2 regions of the Bacillus sp. CZDM1 genome follow, and region 2 is predicted to be linked to the other one. Evidence: riboswitches for the same ligand, from Rfam matches in the RefSeq annotation. Region 2 holds a riboswitch; the other holds the start of a gene.
The links. Region 2 has a riboswitch for cobalamin ahead of ACY3XC_RS22415 (ABC transporter substrate-binding protein). Riboswitches for the same ligand answer to the same signal wherever they lie in the genome.
Positions count from the first base shown of each region.

Region 1 (16,326 bases), on a different contig from region 2:
CTTATCTACCCCCGCTTCGATCGCTCTCTCTAATCCTCGTAGATTGGGTACAAGTGCCCGCAATTTGACATCCTTTTTTCGTTTTATCCCTTGTAAAACGGCACTTGCATCCTTGAGCTGCGGAATGGCCCTAGGATGAACAAATGAAGTCACTTCCATTTGCTTAAAACCACAATTGATTAAATCATTAATGATGTCGATTTTCTCCTCAGTGGGAATGATTTCTGATAGGCTTTGAAATCCGTCCCGCGGACACACTTCCGTAATGTTTACTTCATTTGGAAAGTTCAACAACTTCTCCTCCTTTAGATAACCTTTCTTTCTCTTAGGTTTGTAATTTCTTCCTCACTGAGGTTTAATAGTTTTCCTAGTATTTCTTCATTATTTTCCCCTAAATCGGGACCAACATTTCTAACAGCACCAGGAGTTTCTGAAAATTTTGGAACGACACCTGGCATCTTAATTTTTCCAAGCCGCGGATGGTTGACTTCAATGATATTCTCTCTTTGTTTATAATGCTCATCTTCAAAAATATCTTTGATGCTATAGATGGGGCTTACAGGTACACCAAATTCATCTAAAAGATGGAGAAGATCATCCCTATTAAACGTTCTCACCCAATCTGCTACAATACCGTTTGTTTCATCAAAGCGCTTTAGACGTTCAGCATTGTTGTGGTATCTTTCATCCACCAGCATATCTTCTCTTTTCATAGCTTGAGCCAGTCTTTCAAATGTACGATCTGAACTCGTTACAAGGGACACCCAATGTCCATCTTTCGTTTGAAATGTTCCAGCAGGACTAGAATGTCCACTTAAACCAGGAGAACGTTCTTTTATCGTTCCGTTCTGATCGTATTCCGCAACAAGAAACTCAAACATTCTAAACATAGATTCATATAAGCCAATATCAATAAATTGTCCTGTACCATTATCATCTATATCACGGTAATATAGGGCAGCAACTGTCGCAAAGGCAACATAAATACCAGTAACATAGTCTGTTAATGAGAAAGAAGGGCTGATCGGCGGTCTATCCTCATATCCATGCAAATAGGTAAATCCGCTATAGGCCGTGGCGGGTGTTCCAAATCCTGCTTTGTGCGAATTGGGTCCTGTTTGACCGTATCCCGTTACCCTCGACAAGATAAGGTTTGGATTTTCCTTCTTTAAATCTTCATAGCCAATACCCCATTTTTCTAAGGTTCCTACTCTAAAATTTTCAATCACTACATCCGAAATCCGAACCAATTTTCGTAAAACTTCCTTGCCCTCTTCTTGATGCAAATCCAATGTTAGAGATTTCTTATTCCTAGCTAGTCCTGGCCATCTTAATGGTTCATCTCCATGAAATGGGCCCATCCCTCTTAAAGAATCCCCTCTCCCTGGCAGCTCTACCTTTATAACATCAGCACCAAAGTCTCCTAAGAGAGTAGCTCCAAATGGTGCCGCAATCATCGTTGATAAATCTAAAACTCTTATACCCGTTAAAGGTCCAAAGTTAGGATTATTCATACTTTCCATTCCCTTCAACTAACTAGTTTCATATTGTTAGAATAAAAAACACTCACAGTTTTCCGACACTGTTAGGTTACCTAACATAACAGGAAATTCCGAAAGTGTTTTTTATTTGTATACTTTTCTTTACTTCACTTTTTCTGCAAATTCATTATTTACAACTTTATCAAAAGGAACTTCTATTCCTTCAAAATTTACGTTCATTTCATACCCATTTTCAGTAACGATTGGACTTGTGGCAAACGCTGGATAATTGTTTTCATAAGCTATGTTATACACTTCTTCCTCTATATCACTAAAGGATTTCTTTAAGGCTTCTTTTGCTCCCTCTTTATCGGTTTTGATATACTCCTCTGCTTTGGCAACGGCACGAGTCACTTTCTCGAACAATTCTGGATTAGCATCCATTTCTTTCTGCGTTGCGACTAAACCGGTATAAAGGAAACCATTTAAATCTTCTAATTCTCCTTTAGATAGGTTGATTAGCATGAATCCACCATCCATTGCCCCCATATCAGACGTCGGAGAGGAGAAGGCAAAAGCATCAATTTGTTTGTTTTTAAAGGCAGGGATTACGGCTTCACTTTTACCAAGAGGTACTAGCTCAACCTCTTTATCTGGTTGTATATTTTCCCTTTCTAGAAGATAACGAACCAATTTATCACTTGAACTTCCAGGTGATGTGATCGCTATTTTCAACCCTTTTAATGCCTGTATTTTTTCAGAAATAGGCGAGTCTTCCGTAATTCCTTTTTCTTCCGCAATTTCTTTCCTGATAACAACATTTGAAGCATATTGATTCATTAGCGTCGCAAAGACCTTAACATCCTGTCCCTTTTCCGCTGCATCCATTACATTTCCTAAAGTGGTTCCACCAATTTCAACGCTTCCTCCAATAACGGCCGCCATTACCTTAGAACCTCCGCCAGTGGTAATCAGCTCTACATCAAGACCTTCTTCAGCAAAGAACCCTTTTTCCTGTGCAATATATAGTGGTGTGAATAAGAATCCGTGGGTCGTTTGGGCAATCGTTATTTTTTGGTTACCACTTGCTTTCTCAGAACCTTCTTTCGATTTTTTTGTTGCGGCTGGTTCTCCTCCACCACAGGCACTCAAAAGGATTAACATCAATCCTATTACTACACTTAATACAAAATTTCTTCTCTTCAATGTGATTCCCCCTAATAATTGATTAATTAGTTATTTGTTTGCTTCCAACGAAGAAAATGCTTCTCTAAGATACCTAATCCAAAATTGAGCAAGACGGACATAAACATTAAGATTATTACCGCCGCAAAGGTTCCAGCCGTATCGAACTGTCCGGCTGAATAGCTGATTAAGAATCCAACACCACGATTGGATGCGGTGATTTCTCCGATAACGGCACCAATCAAGGCATATGGTACAGACATTTTTAATCCTACAAAGACCCAGTTTAGAGCAGATGGAATCGTTACCTTTAGTAAAATTTGACGTTCACTAGCCCCCATTAAACGGATACTATCAAGCAAATCACTATCAACATTTTTAACACCCGCATAAGTATTAAAGAATACAAGGTAGAAAACAATGACTGCTGCAAAAACGATTTTCATTTCAATTCCAATACCAAACCAAAGAATAAAGAGTGGCGCTAATGCAACCTTTGGCAAACTATACAGTGCCATAATGAAAGGGTCCAATAACTTTGCTAAGAATTCCCACCGTCCCAGAACAAAGCCTAAGATCGCTCCGCCTGTTGCACCAATAAAAAAGCCAATAAACATTTCTTGAGCCGTAATACCGATATGGAAAAATAGTTCACCCGATAGCGTCCACGTATAGAGTGATTGGAAAATATCGCTCGGTTCACTTACCCAAAACTTATCGACCAACGAACCTGAAATCAGTTCCCAAAGCACCAAAATAATGACGAGTAAAGCCAGTCTCATACCCGCAAGAATTAACTTTTCCTGTAAAGGACTCTTTTTCACTTCTTCATCTAAGACAGCAGGCTGATTCTGTACATTCGATTCCTTAGAATTAGCAACTGATACACTCATCCAACAATGCCCTCCTCAATAAATTCTTCTTTTAATGCATCCCAAAGTTTGGTTTGGATATCCTTAAACTCCTCTGTATAGCGGACATTAAACGTATCCCTTGGTCTTGGGAGATTAACATCATGAATGGACTTGATGGTTCCAGGTCTTTTACTAAAAACGGCAACTCGGTCTCCAAGTGTAATCGCTTCTTCCAGATCATGCGTAACAAATATGATCGTTTTCTTCGTGTCCTTCCAAATTTCTAGCAGCTTATCTTGTAGAATTAATCTTAACTGAGCATCTAGAGCGCCAAATGGCTCATCCATTAAAAGAGTCTCTGGATTATAGGCAAGAATCTTGGCGAGACTTACTCTCTTGCGCATACCTCCCGAAAGTTCTTGAGGGTAATGCTTTTCAAAGCCTTTTAAGCCAACCATTTCGATAAATTTAGCACTCTCTATTTCTCGTTCTTTTGCACTCATGCCTTGTATTTCTAAGCCAATTTCAACATTTGCCTTTACCGTTCTCCACGGCAATAAATTATCCTTCTGTGTCATATACCCTACTTGAGTATTAATTTTATCTACTTGTTTCCCGCGATAATGGATTCTTCCCCCATTTGGCTTCATTAGACCCGCACACATATTTAATACTGTTGATTTTCCGCATCCGCTGGGACCAATAACCGTAATGAACTCACCCTCTTTTACATCCAGGTTAATATTTTGTGCGGCTAAGAACGTTTCCCCATCTCTCGTAAAGCGTTTCGATACATTTGAGAATTGAATCAAGACTTTTCCCCCTCTTCATTTATGGTTATTCCATTTCGACAACGCTTTCATTTTTGTCTAAACAAAGAAGTCTATTTACAGCTATGTTGTTGTTGAAAATTTTTAAAATAAATAATTTTCTCATAATTCCCTTCAAAAAAAAGAAGTTTTTCAAAGCCATTACTGGACTGAATTCATCTCTTCCTGTGTATACCCAAGATTTTTAGAAACTCTCTCGCTAGACTCCAAGACTTCTTTTATAAAATTTTCAATTCTTTCTTCCGTAAATCTCACCAATGGTCCAGAAACCGTTAAACCGGCAATGACCTTACCTGTATAGTCTTTAATTGGTGCTGAAACAGAAGCTGTTCCCTCTAAACGGTCACTCAAACTTGTTGCATATCCTTTTTCTCTAATATCAAAAAGTTCAAGCTTTAATTCATTTAGAGCAGCCTCTGACATGAACTCTCTTTGTTCTTTTAACACTTTCGTCATTAGTTCTTGATCAGAAAAGGCCAATAATAACTTACCAGAAGCTCCTTTATGTAAAGGTAATAACTTTCCAACTTCTGAAACTTTCCTTAAAGCTTGATTGCCATCAATTCGATCAATGCAAACTCTCTTTAATCCCTGAATAATATTAATATTCACAGTTTCTTGTGTTTTCTCTGATAACCCCTTCATGATGGGCTTCGCAACATCTATTAGTTCTAATGAACTTTGTACAATATTTCCGAGAGCTAGTAATCGAATGCCTAGTTTATATTCATATGTAGACGGGATTTTCTGAACCATCCCTTTTGATTCTAAAGATGCTAATAAGCGAAAGACAGTCGATTTTGTTAATCCTGTTTTTTGGCTTATTTCAGGAACGGTTAAGATCGGTTCTTCTATTGAAAAACTAGTTAAAATGTCAATCGCTCTTTCGACTGAACGGACCGTTTCACTCATGCATTATTTCGCCTCCATTTTAATTCTTATCACGGGTTCCTTATGTACCTTTTCAAAAAAAGAGACCACATAGTGAATTCCATATATAGTAAATCTCAACCATGTTTCATCTTGTGGATTTCGAATCCGGCTGGTGATTTGTTTTAATCGTAAATGATGATATAAGCCTTGTCAATTAAAAATTCAGAAAAGTTAAAACACTAGACTGTCAAATCTTTTGTAAGCAAGTACAACGAATAAATATTTATATTAATTTAAATTTTCTAATAAATAATTGACATCCAACTTTATTGTCCCGTAGAATGAATTTAAAATTCATCATACGGATTATAAATACGAAGAATGAATTCTTAATTCACTTAATGATTTTTTATTATCATTCTTCAAGGAGGTTTATCGATGGGCCAAACATTAGTAGAAAAGATTATTTCTTCACATGCAGGTAAAGAAACCTATCAAAATGAAATCGCGATTGTAGACGTGGATGCCGTTATGGCATCGGATACTACCGCTCCTTTAACCATCAAAAGTTTTGAAGAAATGGGTGGAACCCACGTTTGGGATTCATCTAAAGTCATCTTTGTCATCGATCATGCAGCACCCGCTCCTAATGAACGAATCGCAAATTTACATTCTTTAATGAGAGACTTTTCTAGAAATCAAGGAATTAAATTATACGATGCAGGTAGTGGCATCTGCCATCAACTGATGGTTGAAAATGAACACGTCAAACCTGGACAATTGGTTCTTGGCGCGGACTCCCATACTTGTACATACGGAGCACTAGGTGCCTTCGCTACTGGTGTAGGTTCAACAGACTTGGCTGCGGTACTATTAACAGGTAAAACTTGGATTAAGGTTCCCGAAACGATTAAGATCCAGTTGAATGGAACGTTACAACCTGGAGTTTCTGCGAAAGATCTTATTTTATTTTTAGTAGGGCAGTTAGGAATTGATGGCGCAACCTATAAAGCGGTTGAGTTCACCGGCGAAGCGATTGAAGCCTTAAGTTTAGACAGCCGTTTAACCATAGCAAATATGGCCATTGAAATGGGAGCTAAAGCGGGGTTTGTTGACACGATTGGGTTGGAATTGCCATATGATTTTGACTATATTCATGCAGATGAAGATGCAAAATATGAAACCGTATACATCTATGATTTTTCTACACTTGAACCACAGGTTTCTATCCCTCATTCACCAGATAACGTAAGACCAATATCTGAAGTAGAGGGTAATTCGATTCAACAAGCTTTTTTAGGGAGCTGTACAAATGGAAGATTAGAAGATTTACATGAAGCCGCCACTATTTTAGAGGGCAAAAAAGTTCATCCTGATGTCAGGTTTATGGTTGCAGCAGCTTCTAATGAAATCTACTTAAAAGCAATTCAAGATGGGACGGCTGAAATACTTGTACGTGCTGGAGCAACCTTCCTTCCATCCGGCTGCGGGCCATGTGTCGGTACACATCTTGGTGTTCCTGGTAATGATGAGGGAGTCATTTCCTCTACCAATCGTAACTTTAGAGGGAGGATGGGGAACAGAAATTCAAATGTATACCTAGGTTCTCCAGCTACTGTTGCAGCATCCGCCTTATTCGGAAAGATTACAAATCCTACAAAGCTTATGAAGGAGGAAGTGAAATGATCTTAAATGGAACTGCTCATGTCTATGGGGATAACATTGATACCGATCGAATTATCCCTGGTAAATATACAAAAACATTAAATATGCAAGAATTGGCTGACCACGTTTTTGAAGATTTAGATCCTGATTTCCGAGCGAAATTAAAGGATGGAGATATTTTAGTTGCAGGCAGTAACTTTGGCTGTGGATCTTCTAGAGAACAAGCACCGTTAGCTCTAAAAAAAGCCGGTGTCTCGATTGTGATTGCAAAATCCTTTGCTCGTATTTTTTATCGAAATGCCATTAATATTGGGTTACCTATTCTTGAAATCAGTGATCACACCATTAGCGATAAGGATAAACTAGAAGTAAATTTAACTACAGGTGAAGTAGAAAATGTAACAACATCCGTAAAATACCAGGGGTCAGAAATGCCCTTAGTGATGATTGACATTATCAATGATGGAGGGCTTGTCCCATATTTAAAGAAGAGAGGGACGTATCAATTATCGTAGATTGATTCTGCCTAAAAGTGGTGTAACTATGAAGATTTTCTCTATCGTATGTATCGCAGGTCTTTATATGTTGATGATCATGGGGACACGTCCAACCGTTTCTTTATTTGCACATGAATTAGGAGGAAGCATTAATCACATCGGATTCATTACGAGTCTATTTTCCTTGGTCCCCTTAATTTTTGCCATTGTGCTCGGGAAAGTGATCGATCAGCTTAATTCTAAAATAACCTTACTTATTGGGGGATATCTGGGCGTTTTAGGAATCATCCTGCCCAGTTTCCTTCCTAACTTTTTCGGATTATATGTATCACAACTCATTGCGGGTTCTGCTCAAACCATATTCATTCTATCTGCTCAAGATTATGTTGGAAGAATCTCTACCAAGGAAAATCGAAATCAATATGTTTCTTGGTTTAGCCTGGGGGTAGCAGCCGGAACTCTCCTTGGCCCTTTGCTAAGTGGAATCATCGCAGATTCATTCAACTTCCCCAAAACCTTTTTCGGACTAAGCCTATTCGGACTCGTAAGCTGCATTCTCATCCATTTCATTCCGAATGTATATCCTATTAAAAAGGAGATAGATTCTACTTCTTCAGTAACAAGCCATTCAACTTTTTTGGATTTACTAAAAATACCGGGATTGAGAGTAGCCTTACTCTTCAGCTCATTAATCTTATTTGCAAAAGATCTATACTTCACCTTTTTCCCACTGCTAGGATTACACTTTGGTTACAGTAACTCTATCATTGGGCTGCTGCTTTCGATAAACGGGATCGCAAGTGTCATTATTCGGTTCTGCATGACCCCTTTAATCAATCGTTTTGGAATGATTCATGTTTTTATAGGCTCTATGATCATTACGTGTGTTTCGTATTCAGCTTTACCCTTCTTTCCACAAATGATAATAGCTGGTATAATCGCGTTTATACTTGGAATGGGCTTAGGAATTGGACAGCCATTATCTATTTCGCTTACCATTGAGCATGCCCTTAACGGTCGTGTTGGCGAAGCTTTAGGAATTCGACTAACGGTTAATCGTCTAACTCAAGTTACTACACCTCTTATTTTGGGAGTACTGGCAAATATATTAGGGATTATTCATATCTTTATGGTTAGTTCTACTGTTATTGGCATTGGTACATTCATTGCGAGCAGAATCAAGGAAATTAGAAAAGATAAATTAGTCAAAAATAATAAATCGCAATCTATGTGATCATAGAAAACCATGCTTATCCAAATCGTATCCGACTCCCTAGGGATGGTTCTCACGTTTCCTACTACCTATTTACCTACTTACTAGCTATCTCATAGCCATCGGAACCTGGATGGTGCCTGTCACCCGGATTTCATACGCTGACTCCAAAATCCCCTAGTAAAAAATGGTTGTCAAAGTAGAGATTGTATATTATAGTAAATTATACAATATTTAGTGTTTTTATCTTCTATAAAATACTATATATAGATATTGACCGATAATAATGGCGTCAAATAAGACGTAATAGGGAATCTGGTGAAAGTCCAGAGCTGTACCCGCAACTGTAAATGCTGACGAACTAAGTAATCCACTGTCTTAGGATGGGAAGGTATTAGAGTAGGAAGAAGCATAAGTCAGGAGACCTGCCATTTTTATACGTATTATCTTCTTCGGGAGTTGGGGAGGTATAACGGGGCTATTCTGACTATTAGCAGTGAATGAATGCTGTTTATAGATGATTCCACGTTATTTCACCCATCAACTTTGATGGGTTTTTTGTTGTTCAAAATAAAAGTCAATTGCCACTGAAAAGAGCCATCAGAACCGTCCCCAGGGTTCCATGGTTCTGAGCAAACAAGGAGGTCCAATGTGGAAACGAAACAGGTTTTTTCTAATTTATTAGCGGAATTCAATGAAATTGTTGGTAGCAATAATCAAGATTTAATACAAGAGAATGCGAATGTCGATGGCAAGAGCCCTATGGGTATGATGGGACTCTTCGCTTCTACTAGTGCGAAGTATTACGCAATTGAACACTTATTGTCTGACGAAGTAAAACAAGCTTATATGAATGGTTATATTTATATTCATGACTTGGATTACTATGCATCAGGCACGACAACATGCGTGCAAATCCCATTAGCAAAGGTGTTAAAAGATGGTTTTGATACCGGCCATGGTCATATGCGTGAACCAAACAGTATCATGTCGGCAATGGCTTTAGCTTCTATCATCTTTCAATCGAATCAAAACCAGCAGCACGGCGGTCAAGCAATGAGTAACTTTGATTTTGATTTAGCACCTTATATATATAAGACATACGAGAAGAACGTTCAATTATTAGAAAGCGTTCAAGCTGGCTGCGACCTAGAAGAAAAAGCTTGGGAGCTGACAGATAGAGATGTCTATCAGGCTTGTGAAGCCTTTATTCACAATAGTAATTCCATGCACAGCCGCGGTGGCGGACAGGTCCCTTTCATCAGTATTAACTATGGATTAGACACTTCAAAGGAAGGGCGAATGCTTGTTAAGAATATGCTTCTTGCTACTCAAAAAGGGCTAGGAAATGGAGAAACGCCGATTTTCCCAATTCAAATCTTTAAAGTAAAAGATGGTATCAATTTAAAACAAAGTGATGTCAACTATGATTTGTTCAGGCTGTCGCTTGAAACAACAGCAAAACGTCTTTTTCCAAACTATGTGTTTGTAGATGCTCCATTCAATCTACACGATTACAAAGAAAAAGATCCTGAAACACATATCGCCACAATGGGGTGTAGAACAAGGGTACTCACAAATGTAAATGGCAAGTCAACGCCCGTGGGGAGAGGAAACCTCTCGTTTACTTCAATTAATCTGCCTTTGATTGCGGTAGAAGCAGATAACGTAGAGGAATTTTTTAAGAAGCTGGACCATTATGTTGACCTAGCAAGTCAACAACTATATGAAAGGCTCTTATATCAATCAACAAAGACACCTGCAAATTTTAAATTCTTATATGGGCAACAAATATGGAGGAATTCAGAGGAACTATACAAAGATACCTCTCTAAAAGAAGTTCTTCGTCAAGGTACATTATCCGTTGGTTATGTTGGTTTAGCGGAGGCCCTTGTTGCCCTGATTGGAAAACATCATGGAGAAAGCGACGAAGCTCAGAGCCTAGGCTTAAAAATGGTTTCCTTCATGAAAGAAAAGATGGATCTTTTAACAGAAAAGACGAAATTAAACTATACATTGCTAGCAACACCTGCCGAATCCTATGCAGGGAAAGCTTTAAAAATCGCTCGAAAAAAACATGGGGTCATCAAAGGAGTAACAGATAAGGAATGGTTTACGAATAGCAATCATGTCCCTGTCGAATATAAGATTAATGCAATCAATAAGATTAAAAAGGAAGCACCTTATCATGCGTTAACAAATGCTGGTCACATTACCTATGTGGAATTAGCAGAAGATGCTTCAAAAAATATCGATGCCCTAGAAACGTATGTGGTGGCAATGAAAGAAAATGGGATAGGGTATGGCAGTTTTAATGTTCCCGTTGATCGCTGCCTTCAGTGCGGATACAATGGCGTGATTTACAACGAATGTCCTAAGTGTAATAATCACGACGATATAGAACGCATAAGAAGAATAACTGGATACTTGGTAGGAAGCATGGAAAAATGGAACAGCTCAAAACGTAAAGAAGAAATGAATAGAGTAAAACATGGGTGTAAGAAATGAGAATCATGAAGATTGACACGGACGCTACGGATAATGGAAACGGCATCCGTACGGTCATCTATGTATCAGGTTGTACGCATTATTGTGAGGGATGTCATAATCCCTCCTCTTGGAATGCAAGCAATGGGATAGAATATAGCATAAGTGAATTGATTGAAATAATCGAAGAAAATCCCATCGCCGATGTAACCATTAGTGGCGGAGATAGTCTTACCATTCAATACGAGGAAACATTGATGCTTGTTAAGGAAATCAAAGCTAAGACGAACAAGAATATATGGCTATATACTGGTTATGTGTTTGAGGAATTACCTGAGCATAAAAAAGAGATAGTACATTATCTAGATGTGATGATAGATGGACGCTTTGAATTATCAAAAAAGGACTTACGAGTTCTATTCAGAGGTTCGTCCAATCAGCGGATCATCGATGTACAAAGAAGTATAATAGGTGATACTACCATTCTTTGGGGGCGCCAGTGGTGAGCCGAGGGTGATATTTGCATCAATTTATAAATTTATAAATCAATACAAATATCACCATTTTCACTATACCACCTTTTCGACACTTTCCAACGCTTCTTAGAAGGTCAAACCCTGCACTGCCAACATCTGTAGTGATTCTAATCAATCGATTAGTTAATCCGAATTCCCCTAATCAAACGTTTGATTAAATAGACAATAAGTCCCTTTAGTAAAAGAACTTTCTATTGTTTTCAAATGAATAATTTGCTGAAAAAAAGTAGAGAGTAGTTATGACCTTCCTCAAAATAGACAATAGAAACTAGTAAAGGTCATAACCTGACACACATCTACTGTACGAAATGTCAATCAAACGTTTGATTAAAAGCGCCAAGAATCCTTATATAAAAACGAACCTGTGCAGTTTTCTAGTGATTTTTTTGTCGTGGATATAGTCTTATGTTCTTAATCATTCTTTTCTATCCCTCAACCACTTCCATGGTGAACTCTACTAATATATGAATGAGGAAACCACACGAACCGTCCCCACGGCTTTTTCGGTCTTTTTATCTCTTATACTTTTTAACATTCTAATCATATTTGGGGCTTGTTGTTCCAATTTGAATCAAATTTCACCCTATAAATCTCATTTTCTCTGTTAAATTCAATTTTCCAAGATTCGAAGTTTCCCAATGGATGGATTATGGTAAAGCTACCTAGGAATAGATCGGAAGCGCGCTGCCTGAAGGACTTTATCAGTGGAGAGCTTTGACGAGTTAGTTGTACAGTATCAACCGATGATTCGTAAGATTATTAAATCCTTGCACATCTATAAAAATCAACATGAATTCTATCAGACGGGATTAATTGCCCTTTGGGAGGCTACACAATCCTTCGACCAACGAAAAGGCAGCTTTTCGAATTACGCCTACACGTCTATTAAAGGGAAAATGTTATCTGATATGACACAGAACAACCAATATAAGGAGAAACATATTCTTCCACAGCAGGAGGAGTTTTGGGAAAGGATTGAAGGTCAGGAATCACCACTTTTTCTTGAGAAAGAAACCATCCAATCATATTGCGAAGGCCTAACGAAAAAGGAAGCAGCATGGGTAATGAAATCATTTATCAATCAGCTATCCATTAAAGAAATAGCGGAAAGCGAAAAGGTAACCGTTTCTGCCGTTAAGCATTGGAAATTAGGGGCAATAAGAAAAATGAAGCAAAAAGTTGCAACTTATCATTAACAACTTTATTTCAACCTGGGCAGTGTGTTTATTACCTAAACTGCCCGGGTTTCTAAGGTGCTTTTACAATATCCGACAAAATCGGATATAACTCGGGGAGTGACAGGCACGAATTCAATCTTAAATCTTGGATAGTAACAAGCACAAATATCAAAAAACGCCTTCAAAAGTCATTTTTTAAGGCGTTTTTTGACGTTTGGCCCTAAAAATGTCCTCAAAAGAAGAAATGGGCAGTTCGATTTACTCAGCCAATCTCGTTATTGTAGAAGTGCTAGTCGTGAACCTTCACATTAAGCTCTCACGAAGGAACACTTTAAACTTGGTGATGAGAGGGTGTTATGAATCATGAGTATAAAATCGGGTAATACGGAAGAATTTAAGCAGTTCTCGCAATTTAGTTCCCTACAAGAATTTAATCAACATATGGAGATGTGGTCATTAGAACACAAGCATGATTTTACTAAGGGTGAGCTGGTAGGATTAAAAAGGCTCGTGCGATTTGCCGCCAAAGTTCCCGGCGTATGCAATGCCAAAATCGGAACCATCTTAAAATCAATTCACGCACAATACCATGATAACGGCATATCAAGGTCTACCTTTAAACGAATGATTTTGAAAGCAAGGGAATATGGGATCATCACGGTCTTTGAAACAGAAAGGAAGAACGGTTCGCAGTCTAGCAATTTATATCAGTTTAACCGTTTTCCAACGAATGAACTACCCAAAGCGGAAAAAGTGAACCACCAATATGAAACTAGTAATCTTATAAAAACAAACAATCAAAAGATAAATAAACGTTACGAAGAACCGTCAACATTAGATTACTCCTATGTAAACAGTAAAGTACCACAACCTTTTGTACAGCTAGTAAAATGCTTTTTCACCGATGCAAAAACCATTGAAGAATATTGGCAGATGGTGCAAATTACTGCTTTTCGCTTTGAGTGTGCGAATGACACAGAAGATGTACTAGACATCTCCATCCAGGCTTTTAGACAACTGATTCGAAAAATAAAAAGGACCCATCTTGTAAAAAATCCGCTCGCCTACTTTTATGGAATCTTAAACAACAAATTCATGACATTCTATTTAGAAAAGATATCGGCAATGGGGACTACAACACCCATAACCTATACTTTTCTAGATGGCATAAACCCAGACTGGGATTGGTTGCAGCCAAATGAATAAACGATTTTATTGCCCTCGGTGAACAGGAAAGGAACCAAATCGCAAAAAATGTCGCATCTTTGTCAAAATTCACCCGAATTATGACGAATCTGTTTGCTATAGTCCGCAGTAAAAAAGTCCCAATTAGCGTTTAATAGATTTATAAGGTAACCGCATACATTGCCTTAATGAAGGAGGTTTATGTAAAGGAAAGACATGGCCAAACCATGAAACATAGAAATCCATTTTATCTGGTAAAGTTTTTCTCAAAATAGCAGTTAGTAAACCTTCGAATTTATAGCACCTAAGGGAGTGGAGTACGATTATAAATAAAAATTTCTTTATTGATAAGAAAGTGATCCTTGTGATGGGTGAATATGACCAAAATGGGAAGCTGTGTTCCAGGATCATGGTAGAAAAAACGACGTTACTGGTGGACAGAGCTCCACTACATTTATTAGACGATACATTAAAATACATAGGCTTTGATTTACGGGGAGCAATAGCTGGAGCAAAATACATTCTTAATAAGACCGTTAAGTGTCCAATCATTGTAAATCCCTATCAAAGCGTTTGCCTTTTTCCAAGCAAATCCCCACAAAAACAAGACTGCATCTGGTTTAATCCCGACCATATTGTCAACACCAAAGCAATTGGCAACAAGACCGAGGTAGAATGGAGCAACGGTCATTTCATGCTTGTCGATGCAAAATTAACTGCTTTTAACAATAAACTTCAAACAGCCAACCAATTAAAACGACTCACGAAGGAAAGAGGGATTCAAGCTGGCCCCCTCCTCTTCTATCTGGAACCGCCAAAAAAGCATCAGCTTCTTAAGGAGAAATCAGGCAAGTATAATTTTGACATTTTAGAAAAAGAAGAAAAATGAAAATCCCTTATTAGATATCTACTAGCCAAAGGAGGAGTTCCATGGCGGATTATTATTCGCACTTAGATTTTGGGAAGGCATTAAAAAGACTGCGAAAGGACCGGAAATTATCGCAAGAGGTACTTGCGGACCTAAGCGGATTAGATCGATCCTATATTAGTATTCTTGAAAGAAATCTTAAACTGCCCAGTCTATATACTATTTTAGCCCTTGCTTCCGGGCTTGGTATAAAAGCTTCAGAATTTATGATGGAAATGGAAAATCAAGTTTTCGACAGAGTGAATGCACCATTCTAAAAATACAAGGGAAAAATCCGTGCCCAAATAAGAGATTTCAGTCTATTAAACCAAAATAGTCACAGCAAGCGATCACTCGGATCCGGATTATATCAAGAATTCCTAAATGAGTGAACCCATTTTTTATTAAATGAGCTGTTTTGTAGGCTATAGCCCGTGGAGCAATTACCTTCCTAGGTTTCTAATGGTCATAAAAGGAGAATTCCCTTGAAAGAAAAGGCCATTTACATAGGAAAAGTAATTAGAACATTACGAAAAGCAAAAGGTATGACTCAAGAAGGGCTGGCGAATGAAATCCACTTAGATCGGAGCTATTTAAGTGAAATTGAAAGAAACCTAAAAGCTCCATCAGTCTATACCATCTTTAAACTTACTATAGGCTTAGGCATACCACCAGGAGAAATGTTTGAAAAAATCTACCATTGCATAGACTTTAAAAGTTTATTCGAACAGGAGTTCATTGATCCAAAAATGGACAAAGGAAAGTAAGACTCTCGTTCCAGCTATGGAAAATTTCAAGTGAGGATAAAGGTTTAGTTGAGGAGAATAGCGGAAGGCTCGTTATTCTCCTTCTTTGCACTTACGCCTAGTTCCACTAGTAGGAACCTAGTAGTCTCTGGCATAATGATTCTTACGTAAATGAGGGTTATCAAATGAACAGGCAGCATAATGAAATTGTTAAAATGGATATATTGAGAAAATTCGAGTTCAAAGGTCAATTGTACTACATAGAGGTTTTCCATTATACAAATGGTACCACCAAAGCGTTTGCAAATGAAAGACCTGGTAAAGTCCAATATATCTTAGAGGATTTCCCAATAGGCATTGGTCGAGATGACCATGACCCAATAAAGGCTGCTATTCAAGCGATTGACAACATTCCATATCAATAATCATTAAAGCGTTAAAACAGCTGGTACCTGTTCTATTAACAAGATCACTATGAAACGATTAAATCATTAGTTACACCTGTAAAGTTTGGCAGTACCTTTCTTTCCGTTCTTCTACTGTCCCAAGATAATAATTCAATATACAATCAATATTCATATAAGAAGGTACTACTGCTTGAGGGTGTATAAAAAAATGATAGCTGCTCCAAGGGTAGTATTCTGGCTTCCTAACCATTTTGGCCTCAACCGGATTTAAGTGAATATAGC
Region 1 is NZ_JBUESO010000014.1:4,775-21,100, reverse strand. Features, by position in the region: gene ACY3XC_RS23740 (hydroxymethylglutaryl-CoA lyase) at 1-291, opposite strand, end outside; gene ACY3XC_RS23735 (CaiB/BaiF CoA transferase family protein) at 306-1,514, opposite strand; gene ACY3XC_RS23730 (ABC transporter substrate-binding protein) at 1,644-2,687, opposite strand; gene ACY3XC_RS23725 (ABC transporter permease) at 2,714-3,559, opposite strand; gene ACY3XC_RS23720 (ABC transporter ATP-binding protein) at 3,556-4,332, opposite strand; gene ACY3XC_RS23715 (IclR family transcriptional regulator) at 4,492-5,262, opposite strand; gene ACY3XC_RS23710 (3-isopropylmalate dehydratase large subunit) at 5,662-6,909, shown strand; gene ACY3XC_RS23705 (3-isopropylmalate dehydratase small subunit) at 6,906-7,403, shown strand; gene ACY3XC_RS23700 (MFS transporter) at 7,432-8,619, shown strand; cobalamin riboswitch at 8,869-9,045, shown strand; gene ACY3XC_RS23695 (anaerobic ribonucleoside triphosphate reductase) at 9,250-11,106, shown strand; gene nrdG (anaerobic ribonucleoside-triphosphate reductase activating protein) at 11,103-11,591, shown strand; gene ACY3XC_RS23685 (sigma-70 family RNA polymerase sigma factor) at 12,326-12,817, shown strand; gene ACY3XC_RS23680 (hypothetical protein) at 13,163-14,005, shown strand; gene ACY3XC_RS23675 (competence protein ComK) at 14,307-14,873, shown strand; gene ACY3XC_RS23670 (helix-turn-helix domain-containing protein) at 14,915-15,169, shown strand; gene ACY3XC_RS23665 (helix-turn-helix domain-containing protein) at 15,377-15,658, shown strand; gene ACY3XC_RS23660 (hypothetical protein) at 15,823-16,062, shown strand; gene ACY3XC_RS23655 (REP-associated tyrosine transposase) at 16,133-16,326, opposite strand, start outside.
Region 1: it holds a riboswitch for cobalamin, as region 2 does, so the genes downstream of both, ACY3XC_RS23695 (anaerobic ribonucleoside triphosphate reductase) here and ACY3XC_RS22415 (ABC transporter substrate-binding protein) in region 2, are expected to answer to the same signal.

Region 2 (16,326 bases):
ATAACAACATCCCCATCTTTATCAAAGGAGAATTTACCAAGGACACCCTCTAAGTCTTTGATTTCAGCAAGTGCATCGCGAAGTGCGTCCCTGTCAGCTTCACCTGCATTTTTTAAAGCCTCTGCATAAATATATAGAGCATCATAGGCCTGAGCAGCAAATTGGTCTGGTTTCTTGCCGAATTCGGCTTCAAATTTTTGTACGAAATCCTTTACCTTCGGATCTTCTTTATCACCAAACCATGGAGTGGCAACAATTAATCCCTCAGAAGCTTTTCCAGCAATTTCAATGACCTGCGGTGAGTTAAAGCCATTTCCTCCTACAAAAGGTACATCAATACCAATTTTTCTAGCTTGATCCATGATGACAGCGCCTTCATTATAAAGAGCCGAGCATAGAATCAAATCTGGATTAAGTCCCTTGATTTTGGTCAATTGAGCATTATAGTCAGACTGTCCTTTTTGGAAGGTTTCAATCGTTAAAACTTCAAGTCCCATATCTTCTGCTTCTTTTTTCATCGTATCAAATCCTGATTTTGTGAAAACATCGTCATTGCCGTACATGATAGCAATCTTCTTCGCACCGAATTTATCGGCTGCTTTTTTAATGGAGGCAGGAATGGCAAGTGACTCAGGCAATGAATTTCGGAAAACGTAGTCCCCAATTTGTGGAATTCCCACAGCGGTAGTGGAAGTACCCATAATAGGAATTCCATTTAAGTCCGCCTCAGGACCAACAACATTCATTTCAGTACTTAAAGTTGGTCCCAAAAGAGCCACGATGTCATCGTCATTCATGAGTTTTTGTGCAGCTGATAAAGCCTGTTCCTGCTTTCCTGCAGAGTCTTCAATCACAAGCTCAATGTTCACATCGCCTTTTGCATTAATTTCTTTTTGAGCTAACTTCAAACCACTTGTAATCGCTTCACCATAAGCAGCTCCAGGACCACTTAAATACGAGATGACTCCAATTTTGGCTTTTACGCTTTTACCTGCTTGTCCACCTTCTTTAGAATCATCCTTTCCTGATGTTTCTGTACTACTGCCGCTGCAAGCTGTTAACGCAACAATCAATAGAACAGAAATGAATAAAAATGTCTTGTTTACAATCTTTCTCATTGCACTACCCCCTAATTATTTAAAAATTTTAAATATGTATCTATTAAATAACAAAAATTTTACAAAGTAAATCATTTCGACGGAATTTTTAGAATTTTTGAAATTAAACAACGACATGTGAAATACATCTTTTCTTAAACTCCATTTTACTTTGATAATCATCTTTCCGACCCATCATATAAATTCTCCCAATAAAAAACCTGTATAGAATAAAATTCTATACAGGTTTTAAAAATTCCTATTAGATTGTCAACAGCCCGAAATGACCGGTTTTTCCTTATTTCATATTATTCTCGCAATTATTTAGTGACGGAACCTTGCTCAAATAGCCATGCAGGCAATTGTTTACGAAGAATCTTATCCTCCCTATAACCTAAAGCGTACTCCCCCTGCATAATCGTATGGATCTCCCTTGTACCTTCATAGATTACAGGAGCTTTGGAGTTCCGCAAAAAGCGCTCTACTGGATATTCATCTGAATAACCATAAGCCCCATGGATTTGAACAGCATCATTTGCAGCATCAAATGCAGCATTACATGAAATCCACTTAGCAAGAGACGTCTCCTTTGTATTTCGTTTCCCCTGATTCTTTAACCAGCCAGCTTTAAAAACTAGCAGTCTAGAAATCTCAAGATTGGCGCTCATCTTTGCAATCATTTGCTGAACAAGCTGGTGTTTTCCAATCTCTTTGCCAAATGTTTTCCGTTCATGGCAATACTTAAGACTTGCTTCAAGGCTAGCTTCTATTAAGCCTACTGCTCCTGCAGCAACAGTAAATCGGCCGTTATCTAGGGCAGCCATGGCAATTTTAAACCCCTCTCCTTCTTCACCCAATCTGTTCTCAACAGGAACTTTGACATCCGTTAAAAATACTTCTCCAGTATTTCCTGCGCGAATCCCCAACTTACCTTTGATAGCCTTCGTTTCTACTCCTGCAAAACTGCGTTCTACTATAAATGCAGTGATTCCTTTATGCCCAATATCATGATCTGTCTTGGCAAAAATCAAGAAATGGTCGGCAACATCACAAAGAGAAATCCATGTTTTAGATCCATTCAGAATATAGTAATCTTCATTTCTTGCAGCAGTTGTATTCATCGCAGCAACGTCAGATCCCGCATTGGGTTCTGTTAATCCGAAGGCACCAATTTTACGACCCTCTGCTTGAGGGACTAAATACTTTTGTTTTTGTTCCTCATTTCCCCATTGCAATATGGTCATGCTATTTAGCCCAGTATGAACAGAAACGGCTGTACGATAAGCAGTATCTCCCCGTTCCAATTCTTCACATACAATGGCCAGTGTATTATAATCCATGCCAGCCCCGCCATACTCTTCAGGGATACAGACTCCCATAACTTGCAAATCCGCCAATTTTTCCAAAATCGCTGGTTCAAAATGACCTTGACGATCCCACTCCTTAATGTTTGGAATGATTTCCTTATCGACAAATTTTCTAACCATATCCTTTACACTTTGCTGCTCATCTGTTAATTCAAAATTCATCATTTTATTTTTCCTCCCTATATAATTTTATTTTGTTTTAAATTTGAAATTTCTTCAGAATTGTATCCAATGCTCTCTAACAGTGCTTCAGTGTGTTCACCAAACAATGGAGGATGACGCCTCATGGTTACCGGTGTTGCTGATAATTTTAGCGGTGAACCTGTTAATTGAAGATTGTCAATTAATGGGTGTTCCATCTCCACTACCATCTCTCTAGCCTTTATCTGTGGATCCTCAAACATTTCAGCAACTGTATTGATTGGTCCATTAGGAATTCCAGCTGCATCTAATACTTCTTTCCATTCTTTCTTCGGCTTTTTTGACAGCAGTTCTTCACAAATGGCAATCAGTTTATACGTATTCTGTAAACGCTGTTCATTATGAATAAATTCTTCCATTTCTGCTAATTCAGGTCTACCCAGAACAGCAGCAAATCTCTTAAACTGCTGATCGTTTCCTACGGCAATAACAAGATCGCCGTCCTTGGTCTTAAACACCTGATACGGGGTAATATTTGGGTGCCGATTCCCCATACGTTTTGGAACCACTCCGCTGGATAAATAATTGCTTGCGACGTTAATTAATGAAGAAACCTGACAATCCATCAAGGAAATATCAATTTCCTGCCCTTCCCCAGTCACATTTCTATGTTGCAAGGCACCTAAAATCCCAATACAGGTATATAATCCTGTTAACACATCTGCAATAGCGACTCCAACTTTTACTGGACTCCCATCAGGCTCGCCAGTGATACTCATCAGACCACTCATTGCTTGAATGATATAATCATAGCCAGGTAAATCCTTATATGGACCAGTTGACCCAAAACCTGTAATGGAAGCGAAAATCAACCCAGGGTTATTTGCTTTTAGCTGCGGATAGCCTAAACCCATTTTTTCAAGTGTCCCAGTTTTAAAGTTTTGAACAACGATATCGCTTGTTGCTGCCAGTTTGGAAAAAATCTCTTTACCTTCTTCTGATTTAAGATTAAGTGTCATACTTTGTTTATTCCGATTTGCACTTAAATAATATGCACTTTCGCCATTTACAAAAGGCGGCCCCCAGCCTCTCGTTTCATCGCCCGATTCAAAGTGTTCAATCTTTATTACTTCTGCTCCCAGATCCCCTAGAATCATTGAGCAAAATGGTCCCGCCAGTACCCGCGAAGCATCCAAAATGCGGATTCCATCAAGTGCCCCCTTCACGCTAATCACCTCTTTCCGACTATTTGAAATACAAAAAGGAGCCAGCAAAACAAACAATGAAGTTCCTCATTGATTGCTCTACTGACTCCTACTCTTAGCTCGTCTTCCGACAAAGGAAGATCAAGTGAATATAGTCAATTTTATTTTAATCATTTGCTTTACTTTCAATCCGGTCGTGCAGCAAGGGTATTGCTGTCACCCAGTTGTTATATAAAATAATATATCAATAGTTAGAATTTTTCAATAATAATTGTAAAGAAATATATATTTTTTTATTCTTCTAACTCTATGAAAACCAATTACTTACTTTTTTCAGTAGATTTTATTTGTTGATAATGGAGATCTAGATCTTTTAATGCAGCCACCAATGCATTCGTAGCTTTACCTCGATAATAGGTTTGAAGTGCAGCGATTGCTTCATCAATCCCATCGTTTAAACTGATCCCCCTTAACACCTGACCAACAAATTCACGGGCATGTTCCGTTGCCAATGTACAGGATGCCTCGAGTATGACCCCATATTTTCTATCAATTTCTGCTGTAATCGTCAATGTTTCAAATACACTTTTAGCTGCTATCCCTTGGGGTAACTTTGCATGCCCAGCAATAAACAGGGTTTTTCCGTTCATCATCTGAAACTACCTCTCTTTTAAAAAAATAATTAATATGTATTACATAATTTATAGATGTCTAAAGGATTACGACTTATCACCAATTTATCAAAGGTGATCTATGTTTGGAAAACTTAAGTCTTGTTAATGTATTCTCCAAATAATTCAATAATCCTGTTCATTCTATTAATTGCAAAATTAATATATTTTACTTCACTCTTATGTATTACATAGATAAACATCGTCAATTAGATTGACAATACAATCAGAAATAGTGTAAAATAAGTTTAGTCAACCTAGTTGACTATTTGTTTTTAAGGAGGTAGCACTGTGTTTAAGATTGGTGATTTGATCGTCTATTCAGGACATGGTATATGCAGAGTAGATGAAATCTCTGAAAAGACATATACCGGGATTACTAAAGCTTACTATGTCATACATCCCATTGAAAATAGTCAGAAATTAACGATTAGTACCCCTGTAGATAATGATAAAACCGTAATATTGAAATTAATGAATAAAGAGGAAGCAGAAAACATTTTAGAATCTTTTAATTCTGCTGGAATTAATTGGATTGAAAAGCCGCAATTGCGTGGCCAAGTTTTTAAAGATATTGTGTATACTGGAAATCGAATGGATATTGCTAAAGTTGCCAATACCCTGCTGCGGAAAAAGCATGAAATTGAAAAGGCTAGTAGGAAGTTTTACGAACAAGATAGTAGAATTTTAAGTACCATACAAAATATCTTGTTTAAAGAATTGGCCATCTCACTCAATACTTCTCCAGAAGCTATTTTTGAAAAGATAAAAAGCATGTTACGCATTAACAATAAAACAGCTATTCAAGATATTTGTTAAAAAGGGAGAGAAACCCTCCATTTTTAAAATAAAAAGCACTCATAAATGTTGTACTAACAACATTATGAGTGTTTTTTTATGACTTATCCAAAACTTATTTTTCATTTACACTTGAACTTTCCTTATATATTTGTTCCGTATTAAAGCTTAAATAGCAAATATTTAAATCGTTCCAACAGGGATATATTCAGAGTCTTTCGATAACTATCATAAAAGAAATTAAACTTCCTCATCTAATAAAGGATCGTTATTTTCGTTAAATGGCGGGTAAATAGCAGGGTGAAGGATACTCGCTATTTTAAATAAACCAAGTAACAATCTAGGGGATGGCCTGCAAAATAATGGCTCATCTAATATATACAATTGATTGTTTTTAATAGCCGACAACTGTTCCGACCCAGGACGTTTTAGGATAACCTTTGGGTTAACTTTTTCTTTTTGTACCCCCACCCAAATAAGGCAAATAACATCGGGATTTCTTTGTAAGATCTCTTCCCACTCCGTTTTTACACTTGACTGTGCCATATCTTCATATATATTTCTTCCCCCTGCAAGTATACTAATTTCAGTTAACCAATTGGTTGCTCCAGGAGTAAAAATAGGTTTTGCCCACCATTCCCAATAAAGGGTTGCAGGCTTTTGCACTAAATTAGATAAAGATTGATATTTTTCGAGTATCGTATTGTATTTTTCAAATAATTGATTCGCCTTGTCAGAGGTATTCGTAACTTCTCCAACAAATAATATACTTTCTCCAACCTCCGTTAACGTCTTAGGATTGGGGACAATGACAAATGGGATGTTTCGTATTTTCAACTCTTCGATATTGCGTTCCATTCCGGGTACGGAGAGAGAGGCTAATACTAAGTCAGGCTGTAAAGCTTCCACTTTGTCCATATCAATATTCAAATCCGAACCTAATCTTGGCAATGATTGAATATCCTCCGGCCAATCCGAATAGTTATCCACTCCTACTAACGAAGATGTTAATCCTAAGTAGGCTGCTAATTCTGTATTACTTGGACATATAGATATTAATCTCATAAATAAACCTGGTTACTAAAATCTATCAAATTCTACATTTCGCCTCCGAACCAAGAAAAGGAGACATACCGTGACGGTTCCCACGTCATTCCATCAGGAAGGGATTTGCACCCTTGTCATGAACCTAATGTTCAAGACAGCCCGCGTTGCTCTGTTAGAGCCGGTGATTTGCAGTAGACCATTCCTTCCATTGGTCAGCCTACCACAAAGAATGGATTTTAGTACCAGGATTACACCTCCTTCAGTTGTAATTCCTGGTTCTTACTCATTAATGTTTTATGAATCACGTTCCATAGTTTCCAACTATGGTTTTCTTTGAAAATTTCTATATTTTTCAACAACATCCCCATATACTTCCGCCTTTGCTTACCGTTTTTTGACTTTTTCTCGGATTCTTCCATTGACCCAAGAATAGAAATCAACTTTGGCTTTACTAGCGTGCGTAACTGGTTTAGGATTTCTTGTGGTATTTTTTCATCACGACCAATCCCTCTTCTCCCAATCACAAAAGCAGCTGCTTCATGAACGGATAAGCCGTACTTTTTACTATATTTAAACCGTCCGATAACGGTTGTATAAGCGGGATTTACTTTTTTTATTTTAAAACCAAATCTAATTCCCCTAGTGATAATCGCCTTTTGTAATTTTGTTTTTGCAAACGAATGGACAAGACGGTTGAATCGTTTATTCGTATCATGATCTTGTTTTAGTTTGATATCTTCTATGACGATAGCTCCCACGTTCCAAGTCAAAAGATACTGAACGATTTCTTTTGCGATTTCTCCTGAAATATTGGACCTGCGGTTGCTTTTTACATATTCCATTTCATGACAATAAAGGGTTTTAGATTCTACTAAATTTCCTTGTTTGGTTAAAATAGAAACCGCTATGCGATCAATGTTCACATCAATTCCCGCAAGTAAATCAGACTGAATCGTTTCAGTCCAATTCAGCATAGAACCATGGACAACCTCTTCATAAGTGATGTGGACAAAGATCTTACTATTTTTCCGTTTTAACTCAATGGAATAGGGGATATATACTTCCATAGGTTTGTTCTTTGAGGTAACACCAACTTCATTGGGTAATACTACCCCAACAACATCATCGAAATATTTATCCGGTACATGTAGTTTGAATCGTAATCTAGGACTCCTTTTTCTACCCTCAACGAGTAGTGGATTGGCCACTTCTATAAAAAACTGCTGTTCCACCTCGTCGAATACGATTCGGGTGTTCAAATTACCCATTTTTGACTTATCACCACGAGAATAAAGGGTATTAGAACGTAGACCTTTCCATTCATTTCTTGATATTTTCCCTTTTAAACGCTCATAAAAATTCTGTTTTCCACCAAAGATGACGGTTGGAATTGTCTGGTCTTCCTGGTGTTTTAATAAAATGGATTCCTTTACTTGAAGTTTTTCTAAGCGGGCACTCAACCCTTTTAAACAGGTCTCAAGAGGAACTTTTTTCGGCCTTTTCCTACCTGTCTGATAATATTCTAATTTCATGGAGGTCTTATTAATTTTCCCTTGTACTTCCTGGATTCTTAAGGGTAATAGTTTTTTTTGACTTGAGATCGTGGCTTGGGCTTGCATGACAGCATCTTCAGCATATCTTTTGTTCAAATGAAAGAGAGCACTTATCGATTTAATTAAATTGTTTGACTGTTCACCCTCTACCAAGCGATTAAAGGAATACCGCAAAGCAGAACAAAAAACTGTCATTAATCGATTTAGTTCTTCAAACTCGGCGGCACTACCATCGGCTATTTGACAAATTTTCGTTACCTTCATTCCACCCCTCCTAACAAGAACAAATGTTCTATATTAATTATAGGATTTTATTGGAAGAAAGTCAAAAATTAGTCCCTTTTCTTTTGTCAGATTTTAATACTATTTTGTAGTTTATTATAGATTTATTTAAGCCGTTACAACCCCCTTCAAGAATTTAAAATTCTATTCCCTTCACAGCAGGGATGCCTTCATCGTAATAATGTTTTTCCGAATCAATAACTGAAACGAGATCAGCTATGTCTTTAATTTCTTGCTTGGCATCTCTTCCGGTAATCACCAAATGAACATGGGAAGGTTTATTTTTGATTACATCTATCACTTCATGTAGAGGCAAAACATCATCAATGGGAAACTTATTTATGGCTAATGCATTATTGAGTTCGTCTAAAATGACCAAATCGTACTCGCCGCTCATTACAGCTTCTTTTGCTTTCGGCCATCCTTGCTTTAAGGCTTCTCTATGTTCCTCGGGTGTTTTTGTCCAAGTGAACCCAATTCCCAGTTGAACCATCTCTACTCCTAGCTTTTTCAGTGCAATTTTTTCTCCATATGTACGCTCAGGTGATTTGATAAACTGATAGATTTTCACTTTAAATCCTCGACCAATTCCTCGAAGGGCTAATCCTAAAGAGGATGTCGTTTTTCCTTTTCCATCTCCTGTATAAACAAGTGTTAAGCCATTTCGATTGATTGATTTAGTCATATGTCTTTCCCCCTATTCTCCAGACATTTTCTTATCCAATTCTCTACCATTTCTGGGCAAGAGGCAAAATGAAAATGAGTGTACCCCGCTGCTAAATTATGTAGTAAATACCCTTCTTTACTTACACCTCTCATGCCTATCGTTTCATACGCATAAGGTACATCCTCTTCAAGTGCTTGGAAGGTTGAGTAATGAAATTCATGTCCCCTGGCACTCCTATCATTAAGTATAAAATTATTATTTTGTCCACTAATCTCTCGATAACCTAATGCCGCTAATTTAGTTTGCATATGTACACTGCCTGGAATAACACCCGCCATTTCAAATTTTTTCTTATCCGTTGTTTCTATGAACTCAGTTAAATACATGAAACCTCCACATTCGGCAAGTGTAGGCAATCCACTTTCAATCGCATGCTTTACTGATCGCTTTGCTTTTAGATTACTAGCTAGATCTTGTGCAAACTCTTCAGGGAATCCGCCGCCTATATAAAGTCCATCAACATCATCAGGTATCTCCTCATCCGCAAGCGGCGAGAAATATACAATTTCAATCCCTTTTGCTTCCATGATTTCTAAATTCTCAGGGTAATAGAAATTAAAGGCGCTATCTTTTGCTACCGCAACTTTCACCAGATAGTCCCTCTGCTTTTCAAAAATGGAAGACTCGCGGCTTGCTTCTAACGGTTCAGCAACGGCTAATTCAAAAAATCTATCTATATCGACAGTTTCGCTGATTAGAGTACCTAATTTAGCAAAAAACGAATCCAGTTCCCCTCTTTCCATAGAAGGAATGAGTCCAAGATGTCTCTCAGGAATTTCAATATCTAATTCTCGCTTCAAATAACCGATAACAGGAACGTGACATTCCTGCTCAATCGCATTTTTTACAAGCTGAAAGTGACCTTCACTTCCTACTTTATTCGCAATGACAGCTACAATAGTAGGACCCTCAGCAAACAATTGAAAACCTTTCACGATCGCAGCAGCACTTCTCGCCATACTTTCACAATTAACAACAAGCAAAACTGGGCTTTTCGTAATCATACTTATTTCAGCCGTACTTCCCTCATTGGTTACTGGACTTTTCCCGTCAAAAAAGCCCATAACCCCTTCGATGATTGAAATATCTGAACCCTTACTGCCATGAGTGAAAATATCCAGCACAAGATCTTTTGTGAGCATCCAGCTGTCTAAATTTCGTGACTCGCGTTTCGTTACAGCGGTATGATAGGAAGGATCAATATAATCAGGTCCACATTTAAAACCCTGGACGGTTAAACCTTTTTTCATTAACGCTGCCATTAACCCAATAGTTAATGTTGTTTTCCCCACACCGCTTCCAGTACCTGCAATTACCATTCGTCGTTCTGTCATCTGCCATTCCCCTTTTTAATGGATCTAAGATTTTAGTGGACCTTCTCTAGATATTTGCAGAAACTTTCCTTTATGGAACCATAAACCATTTGTCCGATTGCTTTGCCGACAACTGTTCCTGAACCGGCGCTGGCTATTTTTTCCCCTTGCTGTGTAAAGGCAAGCAGCATGGTGTCTGATGATGCAACATTCCCACTCATTTTGGAAAAACGAAGATCATGTATGGCTTTCACTTTTGCTTCAATAGCAGACATATATCCATCAACAAGGGCACCATCCGTAAAATGGGCATCTATAAATAACATGATGTTGATGGTTTTTCCTGTCCCTTCTGTCACGATTATCATCATGTGAATACCTTCTATTTCTTTCGTAACCATGGCCATATCCTCGAGTTTTACGGCTGTCATGATTCCGGCTGATTGTTCATGTGGCATCGAATAGTTTTCCAACACCTGCAGTATATCTGAATGCGGACCTTGAAACTGACAAAAATGTTTTATCCATTGGATACCAGCACCGACGGCGGTATTGGATATGGTGCGCAGTGGCTGATCAAATTGAACATGAAGATAGTCGTCACTTTGTTTTATTTTATAGGAATCCTCAAAGTTAACTAACCGACTTGATGAAAAATGGTTTGGTGTCATCAGGAGCTGTGGTTTAGGAACAGTTGGATGTGATTGGGATTTCACTTTCACCTCGTAAACCTTCTTTAATTGATCTTCTTTCCTTAATAAATCTACATCTCCTACTTCTAAAAATTTCCCATTATGTAGTAAGGCTACTGTATCTGCATAAAGTGAAGCAACATTCAAATCATGAAGAATCGCAAAAATGGTTAGCCCTGTAGTTTGTTGTCGTTCTTTCAGTAGATTCAGCATTTGAAATGTATGTTTAATATCAAGATGATTGGTAGGCTCATCCAAAAGTAAGATTTCAGGCTCCTGTGCTAAGGCTTTGGCCAATAAGACTCTTTGCTTTTCACCACCACTAATCAGTCGAAATTGAGTTTTCCGAAACTCACTTATTTGGGTTATTTCCATAACCTCTTTAATGACTTTCCTGTCCTTCTTCGATAGTTGCTTTAAGATCCCCTTTTGATGCGGATAACGCCCAAGGCTAATGATTTCTTCAACAGTATAATCGAAAGATACTTGAACTTCCTGTGTTAAAACAGCCATTTTTTTTGCTTTATCTAGTTTTGATAGAGATGAAATTTCTTTTCCACAGATTGAAACTTTCCCGCTCTTTATTGGTAACTGTCCTGTAATAAGCTTAAAAAGGGTGGTCTTTCCACTTCCATTTGGTCCTAGAAGGGCAAAAAACTCTCCTTTTTTCACTTCTAAATCTAGCCCCTTAATAATGGGGGAATGGGCATAGCCGCCAACTAAGTTTTGAACACGTATCATTTATTGGCCCCCTTCCCAAATCGTTCTCTAATCAATAATAGAGCAAATACTGGCGCACCAATTAAGGCCGTGATTACACCAATTGGCAGTTCTTTTGGCGCGATGATCGTTCTTGCCATTAAATCAGCTAAAATGAGAAAAGCTCCTCCAATAAACAATGATAGTGGAAGGACATGGCGATGATTAGGACCCGTAATAAGTCGGACTAAGTGTGGAATTACAAGTCCCACAAATCCAATCGACCCTGACACAGCTACTGCTGCTCCCGTTAACAAAGACGCACCAATTAGAACGAATGTCTTTCCCTTCTTAACATCAACTCCAATATGATCGGCTGCATACTCTCCCAGTGCTAGAGCATTTAATTCACGATAGTGATAGATTAATATAAATGAACCGATAAGCATGAACGGAAGGATTAGTTGAATATGACTCCACCCTCTCATTCCAACACTTCCATAAAGCCAATAAATAATTTGTGTCATAGATTCTCTATCACTTAATGAAATAATGAGAGAAACAAGTGCACCAATAAAGGCACTTATAATAATTCCAGCCAGAATAATGGTTTCAATCGCTAAACTTTTGCTGCTTAATCGAACGAGTCCGAAAACAATCAATAAAGAAATTAACCCAAATAAAATGGCGACCACTGGAAGCGTAAAACTTCCCAACCCCACAATACTTACTTGGAAAAACAATACCAAAACGGCGCCCAGAGAGGCACCAGAGGATACTCCTATGGTATATGGGTCTGCTAATGGATTTCGTAATAGTCCTTGAAAAGCTGCACCTGCTAATGCTAGTGATGCTCCAATGCAAAATGCTAATAGAACTCTTGGCAGACGGATATTCCATATAATCATTTCTTCATTTTTTGCTACATCGGTAAGCCAGCCCATATTTAACGTTTTATCCAGTATGATGTGTAAAATTGTAGGAACAGTAACGGTTACACTGCTATAAAACAAGCCAAGAAGGCTTATACCAAGTAAAAGCCCTCCGCTTATAACATACAACCAACCTATTCTATTGTTTAAAAACTTCAGGATAGATAAGTTCCGCAAGTGTCTCGACTCCTTCAATTAAACGAGGACCAGGTCTAGTAACCGTATCGCTATCCACATCAAATACGTTTCCACTTTTTATAGCTGGGACTTCTGCCCATCCTTCACGCTTTAGCACCCCAGCTGTTGGATTTTCTACATAGTAGCCATACGTTGTGATAATCACATCTGGGTTTAATTTTACTATTTCTTCCTCAGTCAGCTTTACCCAGCCATCTTGATCTTCTGCAGCATTCGTGGCTTGAATGGACTCCAGCATCTCATGCATAAAGGTGTTTTGGCCTGTCGTAAAAATATCAGGAGCCGGTGAAACTTCCACCCAAACTTTCTTTTTATCCACCTTCGCTGCTGCGGCTTTGTCTTTAATCGCTTGAAGACGCTCTTTCATATCTGTAATGATTTCTTCTGCCTCCGTCTTGCTTCCGGTAGCTGCACCAATCATTTCAATATTGCTATATGTATCCTCAAAGGATGTGGCACCACCAACTACAATGACATCAATTCCAGCCTCTTCAAACTTTTGTAAAACATCAGGGTGTGTTTTGAAATGATAGTCCGTCACAAGAGCAATATCTGGAAGAAGAGAAAGAACTAGTTCTGCATTGATATCCTGTGCACCCACCTTCTCTATTTCCAGTGCTTCCTTTGGATAGTTATCGTAATCCGATACACCAATGATTTTATCGCCTAACCCTAGTGCAAAGGCTATCTCTGTATTACTAGCTTGAATGGAAACGATGGTTTCAGGTTCCTCCTCAATCGTTACCTCTTGATTCGCATCGTCTGTGATTGTTACTGGGAATTGCTCTTTACTTTCCTTTTGCTTTTCGTTTTGGGTAGCAGCCGCTTTATCTTGGGTGCTCTGTTCCTGTGTACCACAGCCTGCAATAATACCCATGCTTAGCAGCAGAACAACACCCATTAGACCCCATTTTTTCATAAAATCTTTCATCACTTTTTTCCTCCTTCTATTTTTGGCAACAAAAAAACGCTTTTCCTATGGAAAGCGTGTATAAAGGCAGATTTATAATACTTAGTCTTGTAGACAGCATAATAACTTGCAATCGTCATAATAAATAATAAATATTTACATAATAGATTACCTGCACTTTAAACATTCCTTTCCTCGAGGAAGCTTAAAAAACATAATAGGCAGGTCTCCTGACTTGCGAATCACTGGTTGGTTATCCCTTCCCATGTTAAAAACACAGTGGATATATATAACCTTCCTTCTCGCTTACAGTGGCGGGACCGTGTTGGACTTTCACCAACTTCCCTCTTAGTCTTAAATGATTCTTACTCTGATCATTTAAGAAACCTATTTGTCTAGTATTCATTTTTTTGTTATAAAAGCCATTATAGTAGAGTATTCCTCCTTTGTAAACTATTTCTATTGTCCATATTCATTTAAAAGTCCGTTTGTACATTTATATTCTTTTTAAGGTATCCTGAAAAGGTCTTAGATATAGTATCTCTGACTAATTAACTAGCCTTCACTTCGATAGAAGAACCCTTTGCTTGTTTCTTCCATAACAAGGTAATAACGATTCCCAAAGATAATATTACAGTCGCAAAGTAGTATGGATAGTTGATATCTATATCAAATAATATTCCCCCTATAATGGGCCCGCTAATATTTGCTAAACTGGTAAACATCGAGTTCATTCCTCCAACGAAACCTTGTTCATTACCGGCGATATTTGAAAGATAGGAAGTAACTGCTGGACGGAATAAATCGAAACCTACAAAAACAATAAATGTAACTAGTAATATAGAGAAATAAGAATGAACAACAGTCATCAAAAAGACCAATACAGCTGATAATAGTAAGCTATAGCGAATCAGTTTTATTTCACCCCAAATTCGTGTAAGCCTATCAAATAATATAACTTGTGAAACTGCACCAAAAATTGCACCACCTGTGATAACAACGGCTATATCCGATGGTTTAAATTGAAATTTCTGGTCCACAAATAGACTAAAGAACGATTCAAATGCTGCTAAACCAAATGAGGCAATAAATATTAATATAAACGGAAGGAGATATTTTGGTTCCAACACACGCTTCAAGCCATTCTTAGTTTCTGAGAATTGTTCATTATTTTCCTTTGTACGATTTGGCTCAGATAATAAAATAATCGAAAGAATAGCGGCTAATGTACCAAGTGCACCTGCGAACAAGAATGGTATACGTGTTCCAAATTCCGCCAAGAATCCACCGATACCCGGACCTATGATAAATCCTGTACTTATGGCAGCCGACATATACCCGAGTGCTTTGGGACGAGTATCCAAATTAGTTATATCTGCAATATAAGCAGTAACCGCCGGCATAATGAATGCCGCACTAATTCCCCCTAAAATACGAGAGAAAAATAACATTTCGATTTCTTTGCCGATTCCAAATAAAAATTCTGAGATACCGAAAATAAATAAGCCAATTACAATCATAATTTTCCTGCCATATTTATCTGCTGCTTTACCAGCAAATGGTGAAACAATCAATTGAGCTATGGCGAAAGCTGCTGTTAAATAACCGACTGTTGTTCCAGTTATGCCTAATTCATTCATCAGCGTTGGTAAAACTGGAATCACAAGTCCAATCCCCAAAAAGGCTATGAATAAATTCATTAATAATAATCCTAACGTAACTTTTTGAGTCTTCATTTTCAACATTCCCCTTAACAATTCGAGCTTATTGTATATGTTTTACATTTTCTATACTAGTGTATATAGTTACTATATAGTCAAGGGAGGAGCTGTAAAAAATGAATAAAAAGAATGGAAAATATTTAACTACGGGCGAATTTGCGAAGCTTTGCAAAGTAAACAAACAGACTCTCTTTTATTACGATCAAATTGGTCTATTATCTCCGATATTGAAAAACGAAAAAGGGTATCGCTATTATTCAATTCACCAAATAGAGCTATTCTTTGTTATCGATTTATTAAAAGATCTTGATATGTCGCTTAACAATATTCAACTCTACATGCAAAATAAATCTCCTGAAAGTTATTTGTCATTAATGTATCAAAAAAAAGAAGAAATCGTGAAAAAGCGTCAGGAAATTGAAATGAAGGAAAAATTTATCGAGGCTCAAATAGCATTAATCGAAAAAGCGTCACACATTGATTTTCACCAAGTTACACTTGAGCAATTACCTGAAGCAACTCTTTATTTAAGTAGGAACATTGAAAATATTACGGAAGAGGAATTTGTAGAGGTCGTTTCAGACTTTCTAAATGAATTGAACGAATCACATCTAGATACTGGATTTCCAATAGGTGTTATCACGAAACGGGAACAAGTATTAAAGGGCGAATATACGAATTACAGCTTTTTATATATTGAACAGCCTAAGCCAAAGGAAGGACATCCGTATTTTAAAACAGTTAAGGGTGATTTTATTATTGGCTACCATATTGGGGATGAGAAAACAATTCATCACACATATAACCGGCTTTTTTTAGAAATGGAACGGTTAGATGTAACGATAGGAGAATATGTGTTTGAAGAGTATATCTATGATTCAGTTGTAAAGAATCATAAGGAGCATTATGTCACTAAAATTATGATTCAAGTCATAGAAATTTAATCTTCAATCATTCTATAACCAATATACTT
Region 2 is NZ_JBUESO010000012.1:7,223-23,548, reverse strand. Features, by position in the region: gene ACY3XC_RS22470 (ABC transporter substrate-binding protein) at 1-1,118, opposite strand, end outside; gene ACY3XC_RS22465 (acyl-CoA dehydrogenase family protein) at 1,418-2,626, opposite strand; gene ACY3XC_RS22460 (CaiB/BaiF CoA transferase family protein) at 2,644-3,831, opposite strand; gene ACY3XC_RS22455 (DUF3870 domain-containing protein) at 4,131-4,463, opposite strand; gene ACY3XC_RS22450 (CarD family transcriptional regulator) at 4,773-5,300, shown strand; gene ACY3XC_RS22445 (cobalamin-binding protein) at 5,520-6,344, opposite strand; gene ACY3XC_RS22440 (IS200/IS605 family accessory protein TnpB-related protein) at 6,575-8,143, opposite strand; gene ACY3XC_RS22435 (cob(I)yrinic acid a,c-diamide adenosyltransferase) at 8,298-8,846, opposite strand; gene ACY3XC_RS22430 (cobyrinate a,c-diamide synthase) at 8,843-10,222, opposite strand; gene ACY3XC_RS22425 (ATP-binding cassette domain-containing protein) at 10,255-11,634, opposite strand; gene ACY3XC_RS22420 (FecCD family ABC transporter permease) at 11,631-12,701, opposite strand; gene ACY3XC_RS22415 (ABC transporter substrate-binding protein) at 12,664-13,641, opposite strand; cobalamin riboswitch at 13,836-14,037, opposite strand; gene norA (multidrug efflux MFS transporter NorA) at 14,184-15,368, opposite strand; gene ACY3XC_RS22405 (MerR family transcriptional regulator) at 15,470-16,297, shown strand.